DNA from 3 places in the Micromonospora sp. NPDC023888 genome. Region 2 is predicted to be linked to each of the others. Evidence: riboswitches for the same ligand, from Rfam matches in the RefSeq annotation. Region 2 holds a riboswitch; each other region holds the start of a gene.
What was found. Region 2 has a riboswitch for cobalamin ahead of AB0F61_RS33820 (ribonucleoside-diphosphate reductase subunit alpha). Riboswitches for the same ligand answer to the same signal wherever they lie in the genome.
Positions count from the first base shown of each region.

Region 1: it holds a riboswitch for cobalamin, as region 2 does, so the genes downstream of both, AB0F61_RS11960 (acyl-CoA thioesterase) here and AB0F61_RS33820 (ribonucleoside-diphosphate reductase subunit alpha) in region 2, are expected to answer to the same signal.
Region 3: it holds a riboswitch for cobalamin, as region 2 does, so the genes downstream of both, cobN (cobaltochelatase subunit CobN) here and AB0F61_RS33820 (ribonucleoside-diphosphate reductase subunit alpha) in region 2, are expected to answer to the same signal.

Region 1 is NZ_JBEZZW010000010.1:128,705-135,198, reverse strand. Features, by position in the region: gene AB0F61_RS11970 (copper chaperone PCu(A)C) at 1-186, opposite strand, end outside; gene AB0F61_RS11965 (copper resistance protein CopC) at 252-2,279, opposite strand; cobalamin riboswitch at 2,411-2,625, shown strand; gene AB0F61_RS11960 (acyl-CoA thioesterase) at 2,751-3,263, shown strand; gene AB0F61_RS11955 (zinc-dependent alcohol dehydrogenase family protein) at 3,380-4,366, shown strand; gene AB0F61_RS11950 (hypothetical protein) at 5,075-5,893, opposite strand.
Region 2 is NZ_JBEZZW010000073.1:5,443-11,936, forward strand. Features, by position in the region: gene AB0F61_RS33805 (ATP-binding cassette domain-containing protein) at 1-145, shown strand, start outside; gene AB0F61_RS33810 (FadR/GntR family transcriptional regulator) at 250-972, opposite strand; gene AB0F61_RS33815 (enolase C-terminal domain-like protein) at 982-2,376, opposite strand; cobalamin riboswitch at 2,941-3,157, shown strand; gene AB0F61_RS33820 (ribonucleoside-diphosphate reductase subunit alpha) at 3,352-5,670, shown strand; gene AB0F61_RS33825 (ribonucleotide-diphosphate reductase subunit beta) at 5,727-6,494, shown strand, end outside.
Region 3 is NZ_JBEZZW010000018.1:118,902-125,395, reverse strand. Features, by position in the region: gene cobN (cobaltochelatase subunit CobN) at 1-3,335, opposite strand, end outside; cobalamin riboswitch at 3,673-3,802, opposite strand; gene AB0F61_RS18390 (hypothetical protein) at 4,317-4,652, opposite strand; gene AB0F61_RS18385 (RNA polymerase sigma factor) at 4,772-5,353, shown strand; gene AB0F61_RS18380 (hypothetical protein) at 5,346-6,056, shown strand; gene AB0F61_RS18375 (hypothetical protein) at 6,053-6,382, opposite strand; gene AB0F61_RS18370 (hypothetical protein) at 6,384-6,494, shown strand, end outside.

The sequences.
Region 1 (6,494 bases), on a different contig from region 2:
CTTCACCCACGGGTCCCGAACGCCGAGCACACCGGCGTCCGAGTTGGCCGAGACCGACGCGGACGGGCCTGGCTGCGCCGCCGACGAAGCGTCGGACGAGTCGCAACCGGCGGCGCCCAGCGCCAGGATCGCGGCGGCGAGGACGGTGGCCGAGCGGTGTGAACCGAGCGGGCTGGTGGTGCGCATGTGTTCTTCCTCCGATGATTGCTGCTGGCTGGATGGTCGGCCGCAGCGGGGAGAAAGTTCCGGTCTCAGGGCACGTTGATCGTGAACTCCGCGGTGTGCACCTTGCCGCCGACCTGGAAGTCGAAGAACGCCCGGTACCGGCCCGAACTCGGGGCGGTCAGCCAGAACTTGACCGACCCGTCGACCAGCTCCGGCTCGGGGTGGACGTGCACGTACCCGAGGTCGCCCTCGCGGACGACGACCAGGTGCCCGTACGCGCCCAGGTACGGCTCCAACCGCACCGGTACGGTCGGGTCGGCGCTGACCTGGAAGTGCATCGGCGCCGTCACCCCCACCGTCGGGGTGCCGTTCATCGACACCGTGTACGGCCCGGCCGTCGCCTGGGCCTGCACCGGCGGCAGCGCCGTCGGGGTGTGCGCGCCGGGCACGGTGTGGTCCACGCCCAGCACGAGAGGAAGCTGCGCGCCGTTGGTCGCGGTGACGGAGAAGTCGGCGTAGACGCGGTAACCGCCGGGCCGGGCCAGCGTCAGGGGGACGCTCCAGGTGCCGTCGGACGCCATCGTCGGATGCAGGTGCTGGTAGCCGGACAGGTCACGGCCGACCACGATCAGGTGCAACGGCTTCTCGTGGACGACAGCGAAGCGGGTCGCCGGCTGCCTGTCGGTCCCGACGATGCGGAAGCGGTAGTCGGCGCGTACCCCGGGCGGTTGGGACCGCTCCAGCGGTTGCAGGGTGTACCCGCCGGCGCTGACCGTCGTCCCGGTCGCCAGCGTCTCGCCCGTAGCGGCGTCACCGCGATGCGTGTGCGGCCCGGTGCCCGCCGGGTGTTGGTGCCCGTCGGTCGCGGAGCCCACCTGCCCCGAGGCGGGCGGACCGCCCGCGGGCTGTCGGGCGTCGCGGTTCGCCGGGTTCTCGTCGCCGGTCCCGATGCGGGCCAGCCCGAACCCGGCCAGCAGAGCGATCACCAGCCCGCCGACGAACAGCGCCAGCTGGGTGTTGCTCAGCCGGGATCCGGACGTCGCGGCGGCGCGGTCCGGGTCGGGCAGTGCTCCGGGGCCGGTCGTCGGCTCGCCGTCCGTGCTGGTGACGGCCTCCGCCACCTGATCGGTCGGCGTCGGCTCGACCGCGACGCCCGTGCGGGCCGTGACGACCGTGTTGCCCTTTCGCGCCGCCGGCACGGTGGCGGGCCGCCGCTTGCCACCGGCGGTCTTGCCCGCGCCGGCCTTGCCCCCGACGGTCCTGTCCCCGGCGGCCTTGCTCCCGACGCTCCTGCCCGCGCCGGCCTTGTTCGTGGAACGGCCGCCACCGCCGCGTCGACCGGAGGTCGCCGGCGAGGTGCGGCCCCGGCCGGTGGATGCCGATCGGCGACGCCAGACGACGAACCCGGCCACCGCCCCGGCCGCCACGATCGCCACCGCCCAGCCGGCCCAGGCCGGTGCTCCGGATCCGCTCTCCTCGGTCGACCCGGTCGACGGGCCCGCCGCAGCCGGCGGGGTCGACGGATCGTCCGCAGTGGTCGGCACCGCGGAGGCCTGCCCGGACGTGCCGTGCTGCTCGGCGGCGGCGACCAGCGCCGGGTCCGGTTGGGTCGACGGCGGGGTCCACCCCTGTGGCGCCGCCGTCACCCGCCCGTCGTAGCGGAAGGTCAGGGTGCCCCGTACGGCGTCGCCGTCCGAGGCGAGCGACAGGTAGCTCACCGAATACTGGCCCTTGGCGGGCAGGTGGGCGACGGTCACCACCGCAGGGAACCCCGTCGTGTACTCCCGTGGCTCGAACTGCCCGTTGACCAGGAAGTACTCCCGTACCGGCTTCTCCAGGGGCTTCGGTTCCCCCTGCGACCAGCCGTTGTCGACCCGGGTGCCGCCCGGGGCGGTGATCGTGAAGAACGCGTTGGCGGCGGCCTTCTCGGTGAAGTAGAGCCGCACCTCCGTCAACGGCTCGCGCACCGTGGCGCCGCTCGCCGGTGTGGACATGGCAAGAGTCCCGTGAGCTGCGGCGGGTTGGGCGGACGCGAGGAGGGCGACCGCCGAGGCGAGGAGGAACGCGAGGAGGCCCGAGACCACCCGCCCGCAAGTCTGGGGGAGACGACGCATCTGGATATCCTCACCGCCGCGAGACTTTTTTCAAGAGGTGGCGATCTTCTTCCTCGATTGACAAAAGTTGACGATGACGCCGTACGCCACCGCAGCAGGACGCCCCGGGCGGACAGATTCCCTGGCCAGCTATGCTCGCCGGCGGCGCTGGTTCGCCCCGTCGTGACCGGCGGGGCGTCGTAAGAGGGAACCCGGTGAAAATCCGGGGCTGCCCCGCAGCGGTGAGTGGGAACGACAGCCGTCATCAGCACTGGGCCAACGGCCCGGGAAGCGACGGCCAGTAGGGGACCGGCACGACCGGTCAGGCCCGCGAGTCCGAAGACCTGCCGGCGCCGCGTACACAACCGTGTGCGCTGCCGTCGGCCTCGCGGGTGGGCTGAGCGGGTGACGGGCCGTGCGTGCGCGGCCACGTCCTCGTCAGCGTGTGTCCGCGACCCGGCGGTGTGGTTTCCCGAGGGACGGACTACCGCTGTGCACGACACCACCACGATCGCCGGCCGCGCGCCGTCGGCGTCGCACCTGACCCTTTCGCAGATCATGGACCAGCACCACACCAACCTGATGGGTACGGTGCACGGCGGCCGGATCCTCAACCTCATCGACTCCGTCGCCGGTGTGGTCGCCGCCCGGCACTCCGACGGCCCGGCGGTGACCGCCGCGATCGACGAGACGGCGTTCCTCCGCGCGGTGCGGGTCGGTGACGTCGTGCACGTCGACGCCCGGATCACCTGGGCCGGGCGCAGCTCGATGGAGGTGGCCGTCAAGGTGACCGCCGACCGGTGGGACCGGGCGGTGCCGCCCACCGACGTGGCAACCGCGCACCTGGTCATGGTCGCCATCGACGACGACGGCCAGCCTCGTACCGTGCCACCGCTGCTGCCGGAGACGGACGGGGACCGGCGTCGCTACCGGGAGGCGGAGATCCGCCGGGAGCACCGGCTGGCGCTGCGACGCGCGCTGCTCGACGGTGCCGACGACGGCTGAGGCGCGCCTCGGTCCGCCCGATGCGGCGCGGGCCGGTCCGCGGAAGCCGCCCCGCCGTCGATCTGGTCGGATAGCGTCCACCTGAAGCCCCCTCGATCACGGAGAGTGTGGATGGTATGCGCGCTGCGGTGCTGCGGGAGTTCGACGTTCCGCTGACAGTCGAGGAGATCGCTCAACCCACCCCCGAGCGCGGGCAGGTGCTGGTGCGGATCGTCGCCAGCGGGGTCAACCCGCTCGACACGAAGATCCAGGCGGGAAAGGCCGCGCACGCGCGCATCCAGCTTCCCGCGGTGCTCGGCCTGGACGTTGCCGGCGTCGTCGCGGCGGTCGGCGCGGAGGTGACCGACTTCGCGCCGGGGGACGAGGTGTACGGGCTGTGCGGGGGCGTGGGCGACCTCCAGGGTTCGCTCGCCGAGTACGCCGCCGTGGACGCCCGGCTCCTGGCCCGCAAGCCGAACACACTCTCGATGCGGGAGGCCGCCGCGTTGCCCCTGGCGGCGATCACCGCCTGGGAGGGGCTCGTCGACCGGGCCGGAGTCCGAGCCGGGCAGAAGGTGCTGGTGCACGGCGGCGCCGGTGGTGTCGGATACGTGAGCGTCCAACTCGCCCAGGCGTGCGGCGCCGAGGCGTACGCCACGGGCGGGCCGGCGAGCATGCCGCTGATCGAGAGCCTGGGCGCGGTGCCGATCGACTACACCTCGACGAGCGTCGAGGAGTACGTGCAGACGTACACCGGGGGCGAGGGGTTCGACATCATCGCCGACAACGTGGGCGGCTCCACCCTCGACGCGTCGTTCGCTGCGGTGCGCACCTATTACGGACACGTGGTCAGCGCGTTGGGTTGGGGAACGCACTCGCTCGCCCCGCTGTCGTTCCGGGGAGCCACCTATTCCGGGGTGTTCACGCTGCTGCCGATGCTGACCGGGCGCGGTCGTGAACACCACTGTGAGATTCTGCGCGAGGTCGCGGCGCTTGCCGAAGCCGGGGCCATGCGCCCGCGACTGGACCCACGCACGTTCACGCTCGACACGGTCATGGACGCCCACCGGCTGGTCGCCAGCGGCAGCGCCAACGGCAAGGTGGTCGTGGACATCGTCGGTTGAGCTCGTCCACCATGCCAGCCATCAGGCGGCTCATCGACGGCGACACCACGCCCACCCCGGCGGTCGGCGAGACGTCAGCCGACCCTGCCACCGGTCTGGGGCTTGCCGGCGGCGCCGGCTGGACATCCCGCCATCCGGCGACCCGGGCGAGCCGAGCAGACCGCCGCCCGACCCGCCAGCGTCCAACCGTGCGTCAAGGCCGTCTTGACGAGGCGGGCCGGGCGGCGGCCCGCTCCCCAGCAGGGCGGGTCGACGGCAGACAGTGAGGATGGTGGGGTGGGTCGCCGGGTTGAGCAGGGTTGCTGCGCTGGCGTAAATGGGGCTGTTCTGGTGGGCGGCGCATCGGCCCGCCGCCAGCGGCGTTACCGCAGCACTGGCCATTCTTCCTTCAGGCACCGCACTGCACCGCTGAGCCGTGGACGTGGCAGAGGCCCGACGGGCGTGGGCGGATGGGCCAGGGACCGCCCTTGCGCGCGATGACTTGGCAGCGGGAAGCCGGGCTGGTGCTGATGCTGGCGCAGCAACGGTCGCATCTGCCTCGGCGCGTCAGTAAAAGAGGCGGCGGGTGGTGGGTATCTCGACCAAGGCGACCGGATGCGGCACGATCCAGGTCCGAGGGCTACGCCGCCGAACCCAGACTGCGACAGCTCCCGCGTCGGCGGGGTCAATGGAAGACGTCCGAATAGCGTCGGGACGGCTGCAAGGTTCCTACGCATCATCGACGGGGACGTTAGGATCAGGACTATTTATCCGATCGTTTATCTCCTTTTGGTAATCGGCTACCTTTTCAATCAGTTCGAGAAGGTCTTGTGGAAAACCGGATGGCGGTCTTCCCCTCGCAGTAAAGATTCGCGCCGCGTTCCGGCCCTCTTTCGTCAGTAGAAAAACTGTCTTATTCGGGTTGTGCGGCAGCCGTACCTGGCGCACGAGGCCTCTTTGAAATAGCTCTTTACTCGTCGGCAGGATAGATAGCCCGGCTCCAAACTTGAACCCCGGCTGCCGGCTCCTAATTTCATCGTCCGCGAGCATGGACAAGTAGTGGCCCTCGCGCACCGTGGCGTCAGCTAGAGCAGATCGCGCCGATTCCAGGTCTGCGCCGGTTGGGAATTCACGCATCATCCGAACGATTTCAGGATCTGCCTCCCTGCTGGCAGTGGGCGGCAAGTATGGAAGCTCGTAAGAGCTGCCACTAAGGTCGCCATCCCCTGTTGAAGGTGGGTATGCGAGGCGCTGCTGCGGAAGTCGAGAGGAGGACGCCTGATGAGCAGAATTCTCAATTTCAAGCGCCAGCGCCTCCTTCGCTACGGGCTCAGGCATTCCGCCAAGGACGCGCGTCAAAAGTTTCTCGCTCATGGTGTGGACGGTCTGTCGCGTACCCTCCATTTTTTCTTCGATAAGCGTCAGGGCTCTCATCGTCTGTGCGTAAACTTCTTGAGCCTTCTCCTGTTGGTCATTCGCTGCTGCGGCCTGAACGATAAACATGATGATTTGAGCAACGAATGCGATTACTGCCAGAGCCAATGCCACGACGGACAGGGTGTCCGCATCTTTTACGGTGGATACTACCGACAGGACTGCTAACAGGGCTGCGCAAAAAACGATAGCGGAGATTGCAATATCTCGCCAAGCTAGCCGCACGAAACTACGATGCTCCTTCAATCTCACCCCCAGGAACCGCCGTTGACCTCCGAAAGGACGAGTGTACTGTCATCGATGTAGTCTGCGGCGGTAGGTGGGGGCCTGTCTGTCGTGTCCGAGGAGCAGATCGCCGGCCTAGAGTTGATTCCGGCTCGCATCGCCTGCACAAGCACCTCGACTCGCCCGAAGCTGCGGGCTCGGCGCGCCCAGTTGAGCGCAGTCGGGCAGCCTGATCCACCGCCGCCCACTCCTAACGGTGCGGGGCACACAGGGGGCACAAGACACTGTCAAACGTCGTCAACCAGCCGCTAACGATGACCACCAAGACGCCGTGTGAGCAGGTGTCGGAAGGCGTCGCCGCTGGTAGCGGCGTGGGAGCTCTTAGTTCCGCTTCAACTCACCTGGGTCGAACTGTTGCCGGGCGTCTGTGGCCGTGTCTGGTTCGCCAGGTGGGGAGTGGCTAGCGTCTAATACTCCAGCAGGAGATCGT
Region 2 (6,494 bases):
GCCGCAGGTGCTGGAGATCGCCGACCGGGTCGAGGTGTTGCGGCTCGGCCGTCGGGCGGCCCGGCTGCGCGCGGACGAGGTCACCACCGACGACCTGGTCGCGGCGATGACCGGGAGCACCGGCGGAGAGCGGGACGAACGCTGAACTCGTCGACCGGGGCGCGCACGATCACGTGATCGGTGGCGCGCCCCGGAGCCGCCGGGCCGTGGGTGGGTGCGAAGCGGGCCGTCGTACGCCGGGGCGGGCGCTCAGAACCGTGCCGGCTCGGCGTTGGCGTCACCGTCGTCGGGTTGCCCGTGCAGCGATTCCTCCACCCCGATCAGGTGGTTGGCCATCCGGATCCGGGCACGCTCCGGGTCCCGGGCCAGGAGGGCCTTCAGGATCGCCACGTGCTCGTCGTGGGTACGCCGGTCCGCGCCCTCCTCGTGCAGGCTCCGCCAGAGCCGCCCGCGTAGGGTGCGCCCGGCGAACGCCTCGATCAGACCGACGAGCACCGGGTTGCCGGCGTGCACCGCGATGATCCGGTGGAACGCGATGTCGATCTCCATGATCCGTTCGTGCTCCTGCGGCGACCGACCGGCGATCCGGGCCGCCTCGTCGAGGAGGTCCCCCGCCTGGGCGAGGGCCTCGTCGGTGATCCTGGTCGCCGCCAGGCGGGCGGCCTCGCATTCCAGCAGCCGCCGGACGGTGTGGACGTGCCGCGGGTCGCCCTGGCCCTGGAAGTCGACCACGAAACCCATCGGGGCCAGGAGCTGCGGCGCGTCGAGGTTGGTGACGTAGGTGCCGTCGCCCTGGCGGATGTTGACGATGCCGAGGATCGACAGCGCCGACATGCCCTCGCGCAGGGAGCCCCGTGAGACGCCGAGCGACTCGGCGAGGTCCTTCTCGATGGGCAGGCGATCCCCGGGCTTGAAGTGCCCTTCGAGGATCATCCGCTTGATGCCGTTCACCACCTCGTCGGTGCGCGACATGACATCCCCCTAGCGGCCGGCGGGGGTGGCCGTCCCACCCGCGATCACGTACGGCTCCGAAGATGACACCGTAGTCGGGTCTGTCGCCGCCCAGTAGTGGCCGTCGGGAAACCGGTAGAGCTCGACCGACTCCGGACGCATCCGGGTGGAGTAGCCGGGCTCGCGGGGCAGGACGTAACCGCTGCCCGAGCCGGTGTCCTGGATGACGCACGGGTCGGTGAAGTGCTCGTGCAGGTGGTCGACGAACTCGGTGACCCGGTTGGTGAGATCTCCCGAGATCGCGACGTAGTCGAGCACCGACACGTGTTGGACCATCTCACACAGCCCGACACCGCCGGCGTGGGGGCACACGGGGATGTCGAACTTCGCGGCGAGCAGCAGCACGGCGACGATCTCGTTGATGCTTGCCAGCCTGCCGGTGTCCAGTTGGCAGAAGTCGATGGCCTCGGCCTGGAACAACTGCTTGAACATCACCCGGTTGTGGCAGTGCTCGCCGGTGGCGACGCCGATGGGAGCGACGGCGCGTCGGACGGCGGCGTGGCCCAGGATGTCGTCGGGGCTGGTCGGCTCCTCGATCCACAGTGGCTCGAACTGCGCGAGGGCCTTGACCCACTCGATGGCCTGGCCGACGTCCCACACCTGGTTGGCGTCGATCATCAGGTTGCGGTCCGGGCCGAGGATCTCCCGGGCGATGCCGCACCGGCGGATGTCGTCGTCGAGGTTGGCGCCCACCTTGAGCTTGACGTAGCCGTAGCCGCTGTCCACCGCCTCCTGGCACAGCCGGCGCAGCTTGTCGTCGCCGTAGCCGAGCCAACCGGCCGAGGTGGTGTAGGCGGGGTAGCCGGTCCGGTCGAGCTCGGCGAGACGGGCGGCCTTCGTGCTCTCCTTGGCGCGCAGGATGGCGAGGGCCTCGTCGCGGGTCAGCGCGTCGGACAGGTAGCGCAGGTCCGCGATGTCGACGAGTTGCTCGGGGGACATGTCGACGAGCAGCCGCCACAGCGGCTTGTCGGCGACCCGGGCGACCAGGTCCCACGACGCGTTCAGCACGGCGGCCAGCGACAGGTGGACGACGCCCTTCTCCGGGCCGAGCCACCGCAGTTGGGAGTCGGAGGTGAGTAGGCGGTAGACCGCGCCCATGTCCGACGCCATGGTCGCGACGTCCACGCCCACGAGGCGCTGTGCCTGGTGGACGGCCGCCGCGACGACGATGTCGTTGCCTCTGCCGATGGTGAAGGTCAGGCCGTGGCCCGCGAGTGGCGCACCGGTGCTGTCGACGCCGTCGGTGTGCAGGACGACGTAGGCCGCCGAGTAGTCGCCGTCCTTGTTCATGGCGTCGGAGCCGTCAGCGGTCAGGGAGGTGGGGAAGCGGACGTCCTCGACGGTGACGGCGGTGATCTGCGGCATGCGCTCCTCGCCCGGCTAGGCTAAAGATCAGATGATCTCTGGGAGTATACGGAGGGCCAATCCGACGCGTCAACGATGTCGATCCCCCAGGAATCGAAGACATCGAATGTTTTTTCCGGGATACGGATTCGCTGGCGAGCCGTCATCCTGCTCGCCGGTCCCGGTCCACCGGACCGACCGCGAGGGCGGCGAGATTCGTCGCGCTGGTAGGCGCCCTCGGCACGTGGTGGCTCCTGTTCGGCTCGTCGGCCGCTGAGGTCCTCCCGGCCCGATTGGGGAGGTGGCGCCGGAAGTGGAGAGTGGCCCGGAAGATTGGATGTCCACTCCGGATAGCCGTATTGACGGTCAGGTATGGGTAGGGAACTTTACATCTAAAGACTTAATACATCACACCTTTCCGTATGTCGACACCCGCCCGGTCACCGGACTCCGCGCGGGCGTCGCGCCGCCGCGCGTCGGCGCGGGCCGGCCTGGTCGCCGACGCCGGTGACGACCATCACGGGCACCGCCGTCGACACGCCCGGGACCGACATGTGGGGTGTGACAACGGCAGCGTCCCTATATATGGTGTCGAACGCAGCTGGTTCGGCCGCTCAGCCCGAGCGGTCGAGGCAAGAGGGAACCCGGTGAAAATCCGGGACTGTCCCGCAGCGGTGAGTGGGAACGACAGCCGTCATCAGCACTGGGCCACGAATCGGCCTGGGAAGCGACGGCCAGTAGGGGACCGGTCAACCGGTCATGCCCGCGAGTCCGAAGACCTGCCAGCGCGCCGCGTACCCGCACCCGGGTGGCGGCGGTCCGAGGCCGCGTGGGACGGCTGACGCCACCTGACCCACGCCGTGCCGGCGTGGCGTCCGCCGGTGTCTGTCTCCACGCGTCCGAGGGGCCATCAGGTCTCGAACTCGCGAGGAGTGAGTGGTGACAGTCACCGAGGTAGTCCCGGCAGGCGGCGACGCGGCCGTGCGGCGGACGCCGATGCAGGTCCGCAAGCGCAACGGCACCACCGAATCCGTGGAACTGAACAAGATCGTCCGGGCGGTCGAGCGGTGGGCCGACGACCTGACCGACGTCGACCCGATGCGCGTCGCCACCCGCACGATCAGCGGCCTGTACGACGGCGCGACGACTGCCGAGCTGGACCGGCTCTCCATCCAGACCGCCGCCGAGATGATCGGTGAGGAACCGCAGTACTCGCGCCTCGCCGCCCGGCTGCTGTCCGGCTACGTCGACAAGGAGGTACGTCGGCAGGGCATCACCTCGTTCAGCGCGGCGATCCGGGTCGGCCACGCCGAGGGCCTGATCGGCGACGACACCGCCGCCTTCGTGGCCGCGCACGCCACCGTGCTCGACGACGCCGTCGACCCGGACGGCGACCGGCGATTCGAGTACTTCGGCCTGCGCACGGTGTACGACAGGTACCTGCTGCGCCACCCCACCAGCCGGCTGGTGCTGGAGACCCCGCAGTACTGGCTGCTCCGGGTGGCCTGCGGGCTGTCCCAGACACCGGACGAGGCGGTCGGCTTCTACCGACTGATGTCCAGCCTGGCCTATCTGCCCAGCTCACCGACGTTGTTCAACTCCGGCACCCGGCACACCCAGATGTCCTCCTGCTACCTGGTCGACTCTCCGCGCGACGAGTTGGACTCGATCTACCAGCGGTACGCCCAGGTCGCCAACCTGTCCAAGTTCGCCGGCGGCATCGGCATCGCGTACTCCCGGGTCCGGTCTCGGGGCGCGCTGATCCGCGGCACCAACGGGCAGTCCAACGGCATCGTGCCGTGGCTGCGCACGCTCGACGCGAGCGTCGCCGCGGTCAACCAGGGCGGCCGGCGCAAGGGCGCGGCCTGCGTCTACCTGGAGCCGTGGCACCCGGACGTCGAGGAGTTCCTGCAACTGCGGGACAACACCGGTGAGGACGCCCGACGCACCCACAACCTCAACCTGGCCAACTGGGTTCCGGACGAGTTCATGCGCCGGGTCGAGGCCGACGAGATGTGGTCGCTGTTCGACCCGCACGAGGTGCCCGAACTGCCCGACCTGTGGGGCGAGCGGTTCGACGCCGCGTACCGGGAGGCCGAGGCGCAGGGCCGCTACGTCCGGCAGGTCCCGGCGCGGGAGCTGTACGGGAAGATGATGCGCACCCTGGCCCAGACCGGCAACGGGTGGATGACCTTCAAGGATGCCGCGAACCGGCTGTGCAACCAGACCGCCGAGGACGGCAACGTGGTGCACCTGTCCAACCTGTGCACCGAGATCATCGAGGTGTCCAGTGACGCCGAGACCGCCGTGTGCAACCTCGGCTCGGTGAACCTGGCCGCTCACCTCACCGACGGTGGCATCGACTGGGAGCGGCTGCGCGCCACGGTCCGTACCGCCGTCACCTTCCTCGACCGCGTCATCGACATCAACTACTACCCGACCCCGCAGGCGGCGGCGAGCAACCCGCGCTGGCGGCCAGTCGGGCTCGGGCTGATGGGTCTGCAGGACGTCTTCTTCGCGTTGCGACTGCCGTTCGACTCCCCGGCCGCCCGGGAGCTGTCCACCCGGATCAGCGAGGAGCTGTACCTGACCGCGCTGGAGACCTCCGCCGACCTGGCGCGCGACGTCGGCGCGCACCCGGCGTACGGGCAGACCCGCGCCGCTCGCGGCCAGTTGCAGCCCGACCTGTGGGGTGTCCAGGGCACGCAGACCGCAAGGTGGAACGCGCTGCGCGAGCGGGTCGAGGCGGACGGGCTGCGCAACTCGCTGCTGGTGGCGGTCGCCCCGACCGCGACCATCGCCTCGATCGCCGGATGCTACGAGTGCATCGAGCCGCAGGTGTCCAACCTGTTCAAGCGCGAGACCCTGTCGGGGGAGTTCCTCCAGGTCAACACCGCTCTGGTACGCGAGCTGAAGGCCCGCGGCCTGTGGACCGAACCGATCCGGTCGGCGATCAAGCGGGCGGAGGGGTCGGTGCAGGACATCGCCGAGCTGCCGGCCGGCGTCCGCGAGTTGTTCCGCACCGCCTGGGAGCTGCCGCAACGCGCCCTGATCGACCTGGCCGCCGCCCGCGCCCCGTTCATCGACCAGTCCCAGTCGCTGAACCTGTTCCTGGCCGCACCGACAATCGGCAAGCTCTCCTCGATGTACCTGTACGCCTGGAAGGCCGGGCTGAAGTCCACCTACTACCTGCGCTCCCGCCCCGCCACCCGGATCCAGCAGGCCACCGTCAGCGCTGTCGCACCCGTCGTCGTCGACGCGGAGGCGCTGGCCTGCTCGCTGGAGAACCCCGAGTCGTGCGAGGCCTGCCAGTGACCGCCGCCGACACCGCCACCACCGACGCCAGCACCACCGACACGAGGACCACGCACATGCTGCTCGACCCCGGGATGGACCTCACCCTCCGCCCGATGCGCTACCCGCACTTCTTCGACCGGTTCCGCGACGCCATCCGCAACACCTGGACCGTCGAGGAGGTCGACCTGCACGCCGACCTCGCCGACCTGGACAAGCTGTCCCCGGCCGAGCGGCACCTGGTCAGCCGCCTGGTGGCATTCTTCGCCACCGGCGACACCATCGTCGCCAACAACCTGGTGCTCAACCTCTACCAGCACGTCAACAGCCCCGAGGGCCGCCTCTACCTGTCCCGGCAGCTCTTCGAGGAGGCCGTGCACGTCCAGTTCTACCTGAACCTGCTCGACACGTACGTGCCCGACGAAACGGAGCGCTTCGAGGCCTTCGCGGCCATCGAGAACATCCCCTCGATCCGCCGTAAGGCCGAGTTCTGCTTCCGCTGGATCGACTCGTTGAACGACCTGCGGGAGCTGCGGACCCGGGACGACCGCCGGACGTTCCTGCTCAACCTGATCTGCTTCGCCGCCTGCATCGAGGGGCTGTTCTTCTACGGCGCGTTCGCGTACGTCTACTTCCTGCGCTCCCGCGGCCTGCTGCACGGCCTGGCCTCCGGCACCAACTGGGTGTTCCGCGACGAGTCGATGCACATGGCGTTCGCGTTCGACGTCGTCGACACCGTCCGCGCCGAGGAACCGGACCTGTTCGACGACGACCTCGCCGACCAGGTGCGGCAGATGCTCGCCGAGGCCGTCGAGTGCGAGGTGCAGTTCGCCGAGGACCTGGTG
Region 3 (6,494 bases), on a different contig from region 2:
CGGGCCCGGAACACCCGCCGGGTCTCCTCGCCCAGGGTGCGGGTGCGCACGTCGTGCGGCATCGCCGAGTCACCCACGTACGCCTGCGGTGCCGTGCCGGTGAGGTGGCGGACCATCGCCACCATCCCGCCGTGGTACTGGAAGTAGTCGTCGGAGTCCACGATGTCGTGCTCGCGGGTGTCCTGGTTCTTCACCGCCACCGCGATCCGGGCGAAGGAGCGTTCCATGTCGGCGCGCGCCTCCCGCCCGTCCAGGCCCTGGCCGTAGGCGTAGCCGCCCCACACCGCGTACACCTCGGCCAGGTCGGCGTCGCTGCGCCAGGTCCGGGCATCGATCAGGGGCAGCAGGCCCGCGCCGTACGCCCCGGGCTTCGAGCCGAAGATCCGGGCGGTGGCCCGCCGCTCGTCGCCGTGCTCGGCGAGGTCGGCGGCGACGTGCGCGCGCAGGTAGTTCTCCTCGTCCGGCTCGTCCAGGGCGGCGACCCGCCGCACGGCGTCGTCGAGCAGAGCCACCACGTGCGGAAACGCGTCCCGGAAGAACCCGGAGATCCGCACTGTCACGTCGACGCGCGGCCGGCCCAGCTCGGCCGTCGACACCACCTCGATGCCGGTGACCCGCCGGGACCGGTCGTCCCACACCGGCCGGCAACCCAGCAGCGCGAGCACCTCGGCGATGTCGTCGCCCTGGGTGCGCATCGCGCTGGTGCCCCACACGGTCAACCCCACCGAGCGGGGGTACGCCCCGGTGTCGGCGAGGTGCCGGGCCAGCAGCGAGTCCGCGAGGGCCACCCCGACGTCCCAGGCGTTGCGGCTGGGAATGGCCTTCGGGTCGACGGAGTAGAAGTTGCGGCCGGTGGGCAGCACGTTGACCAGGCCCCTGGTGGGTGAGCCGGACGGGCCGGGCGGCACGAACCGTCCGTCGAGCGCGCCGAGGGTGTTGGTCAGCTCGTCGGTGGTGCGGTCCAGCCGGGGCACCAGCTCGGTGGCGGCGAAGTGCAGCACGGCGGCGACGTCCGGGATCAGCTCGCCGGTCACCTCGACGACCACGGCGTCGACCGCGTCCACTGCCCAGTCCAGGGTCTCCATGCCGACGACCAGCCGCCGGGCGAGCGCCTCGATCAGGTCGATCGCGTCGGCGGCGGTGCCGGCCGGCCCGTCCACCACGTCGGTGAGCGCCGTGGGCACCGTCAGTCGGGTCCCCGGTGCCGCGAGCAGCGCCTGCTCGTCGAGGGAGTACGCGACGGCGAGCGCCTGCCGCAGGCCGGGCAGGGCGCGGGCGCCGCCCCAGATCTGGGGTGCGCGCAGCACCGCGAGGACCAGGTTGACCCGCGGTTCACCGGTGGGCGCGTCGGCGAGGATGTGCAGCCCGTCGCGGATCTGCACGTCCTTGACCTCGCAGAGGTACCCGTCGAGGTGCAGCACGAAGTTGTCGAAGTCGTCCGCGTCGGGCAACGCCTCGGCGTGCAGGTCGTGGTGCAGTTCGGCGGCGCGCACCAGGTCCCAGATCTGCGCCCGCACGGTGGGCACCTTCGCCGGGTCGAGGGCCTGCACTGTGGCGTACTCGTCGAGCAGTTGCTCCAGTTTGGCCAGGTCGCCGTAGGTTTCGGCGCGGGCCATCGGCGGCACCAGGTGGTCGATCACCACGGCGTGCGCCCGACGCTTGGCCTGGGTGCCCTCGCCCGGGTCGTTGACGATGAACGGGTAGACCAGCGGCAGGTCACCGAGGACCGCGTCGGGCGCGCAGTCGGCGGCCAGGCCGAGGCCCTTGCCGGGCAGCCATTCGAGGGTGCCGTGTTTGCCCAGGTGCACCACGGCGTCCGCGCCGAAGCCGCCGTCGGCGACCGGCGCGGCCAGCCAGCGGTACGCGGCCAGGTAGTGGTGGCTCGGCGGCAGGTCCGGGTCGTGGTAGATGGCGATCGGGTTCTCCCCGAAGCCGCGGGGCGGCTGGATCAGCAGCACCACGTTGCCGAAGCGCAGCCCGGCGAGCACGATGTCGCCGCCCTCGGTGTAGAGCTGGCCGGGCGGCTCACCCCAGTGCTCCCGCATCCGCTCGCGCAGCTCGGCCGGGACCTGGTCGAACCAGCGCCGGTAGGTGTGCCCCGGAATCCGGGCCTCGGCGCCGGCCAACTGTTCCGGGGTGAGCCATTCCACGTCGTGACCCCCGGCGGCGATCAGCGCGTGGATCAGCGCGTCCCCGTCGGCGGGCGGCGGCGCGTCGCCCAGGTCATAGCCGTCCTCGGCCAGCGCGGCGAACAACCGGACCGCCGAGACCGGGGTGTCCAGCCCGACGGCGTTGCCGACCCGGGAGTGCTTGGTGGGGTACGAACTGAGCACCACGGCGACCCGCTTGTCGGGGTTCGGCAGGTACCGCAGCCGGGCGTGGCGCACCGCGATGCCGGCGACCCGGGCGGCCCGCTCGGGATCGGCGGCGTAGACCGAGAGGCCGTCCGGGTCGATCTGCTTGAACGAAAACGGCACGGTGATGATCCGGCCGTCGAACTCGGGGATGGCCACCTGCATCGCCGCGTCCAACGGGGACAGTCCGGCGTCGCTGCCGGCCCACTGCTCACGGGTGCTGGTCAGGCAGAGCGCCTGGATGATCGGCACCTCCAGGGCGGCCAGTGCGCCGACGTCCCAGGCGTCCTCGTCGCCGCCCCCGGAGGCGTCCGCGGCGACCGCTCCGCCGGCCGCGAGCACGGTGACCAGCAGCGCGTCGCAGCGGGTGAAGAGCCCGAGCGGGCCCGCGCTCGCGGTCAGCCCGCGCAGCGAGCCGCAGAAGATCGGCAGCGGGTTGCCGCCGGCTTTGTGGACCGCGTCCGCGAGCACGTCGACGAAGTCGGTGTTGCCGGCGAGCGCGTGTGCCCGGTAGAAGACGATCCCCACGGTGGGCTGTTCCGGATTGGTGGGGTACTCGCGGTGCACGCCGTACGCCGGAGTCGGTGCGGGCGGGGCGAACCCCTCGCCGGTGAGCAGCACCGTGTCGGAGAGGAACCGGGCCAACTGTCCGAGGTTGTCCGGCCCACCCTCGACCAGGTACGCCAGGGCCTGGGTGACGACCCCGGACGGCACCGTGGAGATGGCCATCAGCTCCGCGTCGGGCAGCGCCTCGCCGCCGAGCACGACAGTCGGCACACCGGTGGCGAGCACCGCGGCGAGGCCGTCCGGCCACGCCTGTCGACCGCCGAGCAGGCGTACGACGACGAGGGCGACCCCGTCGAGCAGGGCGGGCACCTCGTCGGCGGCGACCCGCGTGGGGTTGGCGAGCCGGTAGTCGGCGCCGCTGGCGCGGGCGGCCAGCAGGTCGGTGTCGGCGGTGGAGAGCAGCAGGATGCGCACGGCAGGCTCCGGAGAGTGACGCCCTGACCGCCACGGGGGCGACCTGGACGAAGCGGGTGGGTGCGGCGTCAGCCGGTACGACGGCGCGGCCGAGCTCGCCGACGCGGACGTCGGGGGCCGGTCAGCGCCGCGCGCTCAGCTCAGTGGGACCGGTGGCCGGCGCGGTCGACCTGGCGCACGCCGACGAGGCCGGCCCGGAGCGTACGGGCGCGGCCGGTCGCGGGCGCGGTGCGGCGCCCACGAAACCTGTCGTGGCGATGGTCATCGGTGAATGCGACGCCGTGCGTCATCGGGTCCTCCTCGGGTGTCCACGCCCTGGGGCACATCCCGACGGCCGAAGTATCCTGGCTTCCGGATCGACGCTCTCCCCCGGCCTTCCAGCCGCAGACACACGGCCGTGACTCACGAGGGGGGATCGCTCCCCGGTGACAGTGGCGGGACCGCGTCGGATTCGCACCGACTTCCTTCACTGCCGTCAGGCCGCGAATGCTGCCACACCGCCGCGCCGCCGGTCAACGCCGGTCCGACCCCGCCAGCCGGACGGCACTCATCGAGCTTCAGCGATTGGCGCGAGCGCGACTCCGCACGGAGCAATGCCCCACATCAATGCCCGACGTCCTTTGCTCTGCTTACCCATGTGCACCGGACACGGAGCGTCACCGGTGCCGATAGGTAAGCAGAGCAAAGGACGTCCGAATGAACTCTGACCTGCGCCGATCATCCGGCAGGGCGGTGCCGGCCGACGCCCTCACCGAGGACGGGTGACCGCCGGATCAGCGTCCGCGATCAATCCCTGGGGCGATCACCATCGTCGCCATGCGATTCCGCCACCTCGCCGGCCGGGTCTGACTCTGTCCGGGCGATCCGGACCGGAGGCGCTCCGGGCCGGCGTCGCCGTCGTGGCCGACGAGCGCGGCAGTGTGATGATCGACGCCGGACAGCGCCCCCGGGCACGCCCCCGGCTGCCTGAGCAGACGAGCCTCAGCGGGCGTGCCGCTCCGGGTGGGCCCGGCTCCAGGCACGCATCCGTTCCGGGTAGCCGGTGCGGCCCGCCTCGTACAGCGGCACCGCGTGTTTGCGGGCGATGGATCCCGCGGCTCGCGGCGTGCCGGTGCGGCGCCGGATCCACTCCCCGTCGTGGGCGACCGCCACCACCGTGGTGTCCGTGGCGGTGGTCTCCGGCTCCAGGTAGAACTCCACCCCGCGCCGGCTGGCGACGAACTCCTCCAGCGCGGCGAGGTCCTCGCGGGTCGCCTCCCGGTCCAGCTTCGTCGGGGTCGCCTCGACACCCCGCGACCGGCGATTGAACCAGCTCATGCCCCACCCCTTCCCTCGACGCCCCTCCAGTGCAGCACCGAATCCTGGCAATACGCTGCACGCCGGGTGGGAGACAGCTGATCCGACGGGGCTGGAACCCGCGGCGGGTGAGCGGTGTCATGAGTGTGACCCGAACGGAGGTTCCCCTGGACGACGACGCGCTCGTCACCCGCGCTCGCTCCGGCGACCTGGAGGCGTACGACCTCCTGGTCGCCCGGCACACCGCGTCCGCGTACCGGACGGCGATGCTGCTCGGCGCGGGCTCGGACTCCGAGGACGTCATCCAGGAGGCGTTCGTGAAGGCGTACCGCAAGTTGTCCCGTTATCGGGGTGAGTCGTCCTTCCGGTCCTGGTTGCTCGCGATCGTCGCCAACGAGACCCGCAACCTGCACCGGTCCCGCGGCCGGCGCGACGGGCTGGTCCTGCGCGCCGCGGCGGCGGACCCGACGTCGGAGATCGCCGAGGACGGTGCGGTGGGAGCGGTCCTCGCCGGGGAGCGCCGCGCCGCGCTGGTGCAGGCCCTGCGTCAACTTCCGGTACGGGACCGCGAGGTGATCGTCTGCCGGTTCTTCCTCGACCTCAGCGAGGAGGAGACGGTGGCGGCGCTGGGCTGTCCTCGGGGCACTGTGAAGTCGCGCACGTCCCGGGCCCTGGCGAAGCTTCGCGGCCTGCTCGACCGGGAGGAGGTCCGGCATGGGTGACCTCGAACGGGAACTGCGCGACCTGTCGGTCTGGCTGGAGACGCCCGAGCCGCCCGACGTGCGCGCCCAGGTCCGTGGACGGCTGCACCGGCCGGTGCGGCGGTGGCGCCCGCTCGCCGCGGCGGCGCTCGTCGCCCTGCTCGTGGCGGTGTTTCCGCCGACCCGTGCCGCCGTCGCGGACGCGGTCACCGGGCTGCTGCGCTTTGCCGGCGTCAGCATCGCCGTCTCGTCCGCGCCGACGCTGCCCGGTGGCGTGGCGTCGCCGTTGCCGGCGCAGCGGGTCGCCGGTCTGGACGAGGCACAACGTTCGGTACGGTTCCCGATCCGCCTACCGGCGAAGCTGGGTCCGCCCGAGCGGGTGCTGGTCGCCGACCCCGATCCCACCGGCGCCTGCCGGGTCGCGACGCTGCTCTACGACGGCGGCGCGCTGCGCGTCGACGCGTTCGACGGTCGCCTCAACCTGTCCTTCCACAAGGAGGTCACACCGCCGGGAGTGGAGTGGGTGCAGGTCAACGACGACTTCGCGGTGTGGGTCGACGGCCCGCACGTGCTGTCGTACGTGGACCGCTCCGGAGCGGTCCACAAGGAGAGCGCCCGACTCGCCGCCTCGACCCTGATCTGGCAGGACGCCGGCGTGAGCTACCGGCTTGAGGGCGCCGTCACCAGGGCCGAGGCGATCGAGATCGCCCGCTCACTGCGCTAGGGAACCTGACGGGCGCGGCCGGTGTCCTGAAGATGCGACGAGTCGTCGACGCGTACCGGAGGGGTCGAGATGGGTTTCTGGGGCAGGTTGCCGTTGGCGGCATCGGTGGTTCTGTTGGCGGGGTGCACGGCCGCGACCGGCGGCGGGTCGGCCGCGCCGACCGCCACCACGGCAGGCGTCGCGAGCACGGCGAGCGTCGTGGGTAGCCCGAGCGCCGCGACGGGCTGCCATTCGCCTGTCGAGACGGCGTCGCTTCCCGACTGGGCGGACGCCGGGTTCCACGGGACCAGCCGGGGCCCGCACGTCTTCGGCGCGAGGGGCGACATCGTGGCGGTGCTGTTCGCTCACCCACTGCGCCAGGTGCGGAAGGACGGGTCGAACAACAAGATCCTGTGGGTGGCCCGCGCCGCCACGACCTCGCCCGACCCGTCGGCACCG